2 regions of the Vibrio jasicida 090810c genome follow, and region 2 is predicted to be linked to the other one. Evidence: riboswitches for the same ligand, from Rfam matches in the RefSeq annotation. Region 2 holds a riboswitch; the other holds the start of a gene.
What was found. A riboswitch is a leader RNA that binds a small molecule or an ion and turns the genes downstream of it on or off. The one in region 2 is predicted to bind lysine.
Positions count from the first base shown of each region.

Region 1: it holds a riboswitch for lysine, as region 2 does, so the genes downstream of both, lysC (lysine-sensitive aspartokinase 3) here and tet(35) (tetracycline efflux Na+/H+ antiporter family transporter Tet(35)) in region 2, are expected to answer to the same signal.

Region 1 covers NZ_CP025792.1:2,648,797-2,652,131, forward strand. Annotated here, with positions in the region: gene metH (methionine synthase) at 1-9, shown strand, start outside; gene lysC (lysine-sensitive aspartokinase 3) at 85-1,437, opposite strand; lysine riboswitch at 1,559-1,737, opposite strand; gene C1S73_RS12650 (pyridoxal-phosphate-dependent aminotransferase family protein) at 1,962-3,083, shown strand; gene C1S73_RS12655 (PglL family O-oligosaccharyltransferase) at 3,140-3,335, opposite strand, start outside.
Region 2 covers NZ_CP025792.1:889,723-893,057, reverse strand. Annotated here, with positions in the region: gene C1S73_RS04215 (H-NS family histone-like protein) at 1-371, opposite strand, end outside; lysine riboswitch at 971-1,151, shown strand; gene tet(35) (tetracycline efflux Na+/H+ antiporter family transporter Tet(35)) at 1,261-2,862, shown strand; His leader region at 3,043-3,181, shown strand; gene hisG (ATP phosphoribosyltransferase) at 3,235-3,335, shown strand, end outside.

The DNA.
Region 1 (3,335 bases), 1.8 Mb from region 2:
AACGGTTAAATCGATCCACACGCAAAAGAAAAGGGCTGCTACGTGCAGCCCTTTGTTTTATTCGTCCAGAGTATTTAGTAGCGATTATTGCTCGAATAGCTCTGTGTGCAGTTTCTGAATAGCTTGTCGTGATACAGACTCATGAACAAGGAAACATAAGTTATGTGGGCTTGCACCGTAACAAATCATACGTAAGTTGAAGTCCTCTAGTGTTCCGAAGACTTGCTTAGCGTAGCCTTTGCTCTCGCTCATGTTGTTACCAATCAGAGCGACTAAACAGAGGTCGTGCTCAACTTCTACTGTACACAATTCTTCGAGCTCTTCGCGTACTGCCTGTGGTAGCTGTGGAGCACCACCTGATGTGTCTGTTTGATCGAGAGTGAGTGACACACTGATTTCAGATGTGGTGATCAAGTCTACTGAGATCTTGTGTTTAGCCAGGATCTCGAACACTTTCGCTAAGAATCCGTAAGCATGGAACATGTTCACGCTGCGCAGAGTGACCATAGTTTGATTGCAACGAAGAGCAAGGGCTCGGAATAGCGGTGAGCTCTCTACTTGGTGTCGAATCCACGTACCACCTTTTTCTGGCTCTTTAGAAGAGCCAACGAAGACCGGAATATCGTGACGGAGTGCTGGTACCAGAGTAGAAGGGTGAAGGATCTTCGCACCGAAGTTTGCCATCTCTGATGCTTCGCTAAAGCTGATCTCAGGAATTGGTGACGCTTTGGGGGCTATTCGTGGGTCGGTAGTGTAAATGCCCGGAACGTCAGTCCAGATCTCTAAGCCCGCGGCTTTAACACCTTCAGCAATCAAAGCTGCGCTGTAGTCACTACCACCGCGACCCAATGTCGTGGTGTTGCCTTCTTCATCTGAGCCAATAAAGCCCTGTGTAATGACGACATGTTTTTGGCAAAGAGGAACCAGCTGTTCTTGCGCTAGCATTGAAATACTTGCTAGTTGTGGTTCTGCGCGGCCAAAGTTGCCATCTGTTTTTAAAATATCTCGAATATCAAAACGAGCGGCGTTGATGCCTCTTTCTCGCATTAACTGAGCAAGAATATGAGTCGACATCAGCTCGCCACATGCCACTAAATGGTCAGTCAGTTTGGTGCTTGCTTGAATAGAGGCCGCTTCTGCAAGGCTTGTGACTGTATCTAGAATCTCGTAAACCTCGGCAGCCGCTTTAGTAGCATCTTCTAATCGAGATAAAATTGATTCATGAATATCGGCTAATTTTTGCAGCACTTTAGCGCGATGTACTTGGTCCTGAACACCGTTTGCTAGTTCGACCAAAAGGTTGGTCACGCCAGAACAAGCACTACTCACGACAAGGCGGGTATTTGGATTGTTTTCTATAATGGTGGCACAACGGCTCATTGCCTCAAAGTTGGCAACACTGGTTCCACCGAATTTCGCTACGTTAAATGCGCTCACTGCGTTCTCCCACGACTTCCTAAAAAATAACAACATCAATTGGTTGCCAATACATCCAATGTTTTGGTGAGGAAAGGAACAGAGCAAATAGAGAGGTATTTAGAATGTAATTTGAAAATTTACCCTCAGAAGCCCTTCATCAGACTGCGCTGATGACAGTTGATGGGACTCAACCCAAGTCAACCGATAAGCCAAATCCTGCAACTTTGACTTACCTCGGCACTACTCCCCCTGAGTGATTGGTATTGGAATTGCGGCTCCACAAATCACCTGCCTGGGTAGTGCTCCTCTTCTGCATAAAGCTCAAACATTGAACGGTTTTGTTGTCACAATGTCAACCAATATCTCCAACCAGAATGAAAGTTTTTATTAACGAATTTGTGACAGTGGTTTGACCTCTATACTTAGAGCTAATTGCCGATAGAGAAAAAATCTATTAGGGTGAAAAGTTCGATACCTGAGCCAACCTTTTAAATAGAATTTTTATAACGCTCAGGATGAATGACTGCAATCAAGGAGCTGACATGCCGATCCAAAGCTTTATTCCCCCACATCGTATTCTGATGGGACCTGGTCCATCTGATATTTCACCTCAAGTTTTGCAAGCCTTGAGCCGCCCAACGGTTGGCCATCTAGACCCGCTTTTTATTGCGATGATGGATGAGCTAAAACAACTGCTCAAATACGCCTTCCAAACTGAGAACGAATTCACCATCGCCGTTTCTGCTCCGGGCAGTGCGGGCATGGAAACGTGTTTCGTCAACCTGATTGAAAAGGGTGACAAAGTTATCGTCTGTCGCAATGGTGTTTTCGGTGAGCGCATGCGTGAAAACGTAGTCCGTGCTGGTGGTGAAGCAGTTGTTGTGGATGATGAGTGGGGCACGCCAGTATCGGTTAATAAAGTTGCAGAAGCGTTAAAGCAGAACCCTGATGCGAAGATCCTTGCTTTTGTTCATGCAGAAACATCGACAGGGGCAGTAAGTGATGCTCAAACGTTGAGTAAGCTAGCCAAACAATACGGTTTATTATCGATTGTGGATGCGGTGACATCACTCGGTGGTGTGCCTCTTAAGGTTGATGAGTGGCAGTTGGATGCTGTGTACTCAGGAAGTCAGAAGTGCTTGTCGTGTGTACCGGGGTTATCACCTGTGACGCTTTCTCCTGCTGCCATAGAGAAGATTCAAGCCAGAAAGACACCGGTTCAAAGCTGGTTCTTGGATCAAAGCTTAGTATTAGGTTACTGGAGTGGAGAGGGCAAACGCAGCTATCACCATACAGCACCAGTGAACAGCTTATATGCACTTCATGAGGCACTACTTATCCTGAAGAACGAAGGCTTAGAAAATGCGTGGGCACGCCATCAATTGATGCATGAGAAGCTAAAAGCAGGATTACAGAAGTTGGGTTTTGAATTTGTGGTAGAAGAAGAGTACCGCTTACCACAACTTAACGCGATTTATGTTCCAGAGGGCATTGATGAAGCTAAAGTGCGTCATCATCTCCTTGAAACCTACAACCTTGAGATTGGTGCGGGCTTGGGAGCGCTTGCCGGCAAAGCATGGCGAATTGGTTTGATGGGCTATGGTGCTCGACCTGAAAATGTTGCTTTGTGTTTGCGTGCTTTAGAAGAATCGCTGACTGAGTAAAATGATTCGACAACGAGATAAAGAAAAGCGAAGGTCATCCCTTCGCTTTTTTATGTTTATTGATCAGCACCAGAAGTTGGCGTTGGTGAAGCTGATACGGCTTGAGAAGGCGGTTGATAATTGACGCCACTGAAATCAACCTTAGGAAACAAGAATTGTGCCTCTGCACGGATTTGTTCTGCCTTGCTCGTATCATCCAGTCCTTGGTATGCAAGGATTAGGTTGTTGTAGAACGCTGGACGGGGCTTATCT
Region 2 (3,335 bases):
AGTTGCTCTTGGATTGATGAAGGTGTACGACCTTGACCCGTCCAAGTTTTTTCTTCGCCGTTAGTGTCAGTGTACTTGTACTTAGCTGGACGAGGAGCGCGTTTAGCTTTCGCTTTAGTCTTCGTTTCGCCAGATAGTGCACTGATTAGTGCTTCAACGTCGATACCGTCTTGAGCGATTTGCTCAGCGATAGCTGCAAGTTTTGCTTCTTGCTCAGCAAGTGCTGCGCGGTCAGCTTCTTCAGCTTCTTTACGCTCTTCAACAACGATAGTTAATTTATCTAGAGCTTCTTCCAATTGTTCTAGAGTCAGCTCACGAGAGAATGCACGAAGGCTACGGATATTTAGAAGTGTTTTAGTCAGCTCTGACATAACGATTCCTATTAATAGGTTAAAAGGTTCAACACTAGTTATCGATACGATTAATTAAATGCTAAACGAGAAATAAAACATAGAGTCCTTATATTTAACTTTATCTTTCTCATATGTGCAAATGCTAATTCATGATTTAGATTAAATTTCTTGGGTTTTTTCGTAATAAAGCAATATTAATTTACAGATATGAATTCTTAATTGAGTTTAACCTCAGTTTTTTCATTATAGATACTGCGTTTTTCTCGATTAGTGGTTTCTTTATTTATATGTTGAATTCTATTTCTCTCAATCTGACAGAAAAGTAGGAAAAGAGGGAAAACCGAATGTCATATTTCTTTCATTTATTGTTAGAACACAAAACATGAAGAATTGATGGTAGTAATAAAGTTTCATAAAAGACAGCATTGCCGTGATTGCAGTTGCTCAATCTATAGGTGGCTCACATTCTATTTATAAATCAAAATTGCGATTATTTATTCATTTAATTTAGTTTGATGTGTTGCATTGGAGGTCTTCATGAGTACAATGGCTGTCACCTGATGCAATATTGCAGATAATTTGTTGTTAATTTGTACAATTAATGGTTAATTATTTGTTGTTGCCGTAGAGGTGCAGTCTCGAAGAGTAGCTATTATTGGGGTGATGCCAATGAATAATAGTGGAAGGCGAAGATTGCCGAAGTAAGTGGCCTATCAAAACCACTTGCTGGGGTTGTCTCTGAAAGGAACAACACTGCCATAGTATATTTACATTAAACTATGGAGCGCTACTGTAGGGTTGGGTGGAGTGTTCGCTTCCCTGTCGCTAAGTTCAACATGAGCACGTACCGTATGCTACGTGACTTGTCTGCAGTAGATCTCTAGCCAAACTTTGGTTTTTGAAGATCATGAATTTAATAGATTTTGCACATTCTCCTGTTTCGTTACTACCGCCGATTGTCGCTTTGACACTGGCGATTTTAACTCGACGCGTATTAGTTTCTCTTGGTGTAGGTATCGTACTTGGTGCGATTCTGCTTAATGATTGGTCTATCGGTAACACGATAGGTTATGTGAGTTCTCAAGTTTCTTCTGTCTTTATTGAAGACGGCGGTCTTAACACTTGGAACATGAGTATTGTCGGTTTCCTAATTCTTTTAGGTATGACAACGGCGCTATTGACGCTATCTGGTGGTACTCGCGCTTTCGCTGAATGGGCGCAAACTCGAGTTAAAAGTAAACGTGGCTCTAAACTTCTTGCTGCCTTCTTAGGCGTGTTCATTTTTGTCGACGATTACTTTAACAGTCTTGCTGTTGGTGCGATTTCTCGTCCAGTAACAGACCGTTTCTATGTGTCTCGCGCTAAACTGGCGTACATTCTAGACTCCACCGCAGCTCCTATGTGTGTGATTATGCCTGCTTCAAGCTGGGGTGCTTACATCATTACGATCATCGGCGGTATCTTGGTGTCACACGGCATCACTGAATACTCAGCACTCGGTGCGTATGTTCGTCTTATTCCAATGAACTTCTATGCTGTATTTGCTCTACTTATGGTATTTGCAGTAGCGTGGTTCGGTCTTGATATCGGTAAAATGCGTGAGCACGAAATTGCAGCCTCTCAGGGCCGTGGTTTTGAAAAAGACAAAGAAAACGACACGCAAGAAGCACATGAACTAAACGAAGAGCTAGATATTCGTGAAAGCGAGAAGGGTAAAGTTTCTGACCTAGTTCTCCCTATCGTTACGCTTATCATTGCTACGATCGCTTCTATGCTTTACACCGGTGGGCAGGCCCTAGCCGCTGATGGTAAAGAGTTTGCGCTCCTTGGTGCGTTCGAGAACACTGATGTAGGTACTTCTTTAGTTTACGGTAGCTTGCTGGGCCTTGCGGTTGCACTATTTACTGTACTTAAGCAAGGCATCCCAATGGTGGAAATTGGCCGCACACTTTGGATTGGTGCGAAGTCAATGTTTGGTGCGATCCTTATCCTTGTGTTTGCTTGGACTATCGGCTCTGTTATCGGTGACATGAAGACAGGTTCTTACTTATCGACTATGGCTCAGGGCAATATTAATCCGCATTGGCTACCAGTCATCCTATTCTTGCTATCTGGCCTAATGGCGTTCTCGACAGGTACGTCGTGGGGCACGTTTGGTATCATGCTCCCTATCGCGGGCGACATGGCAGGTGCAACAGACGTAGCGCTTATGCTGCCAATGTTGAGTGCAGTACTGGCAGGTGCGGTATTCGGTGACCACTGTTCACCAATCTCTGATACGACCATTCTGTCGTCGACAGGTGCCCGTTGTAATCACATTGATCACGTATCGACTCAGTTGCCTTATGCATTATCAGTCGCGCTTGTTTCATGCGTGGGCTTTATCGCTCTTGGTATGACTGCGTCTATCGTATTCTCTTTCATTGCTGCGTCGATTACTTTTGTTATCGTTTGCGCAATTTTGTCATGGCTTTCTAAGTCAAAAATGGCATCATGTCAGAACGCTTAATTGCTTGATAATTAAAATAAAATAAAAGGGGGCTTCGGCCTCCTTTTTTATTTGTATTATACAATTCGATTTTTTTTAAAATTAAGGGTTGAAAAAAAGAATCAGCTTGGTTAGTGTGGTTACTAACAAAGCAACTAAGACGAGCCTTGAAATAAGTATGCGCAATTTTGTAATGAACATTCATCACCATCATCACCCAATTTAGTCTTTCGGGAGATGCGCGCATACCCGGGAGACAGGATACTCCCGGAGGTGAAAATCAAAGTGTAAACAGATTTCAAACCCTCGGGAGACTAAAATCTCTCGAGGGTTTTTTAGTTTTACTGGTTTATAAAATATTTAGATTATCGAATCTGGCACAGGGATAAAGCAATGCAAACACAACGCTTAAGAATCGCAATTCAGAAAAAAGGCCGCCTAAGTAAAGAGAGCCAAGCTCTATTGAAAAAGTGTGGTGTGAAATTCAATGTAAT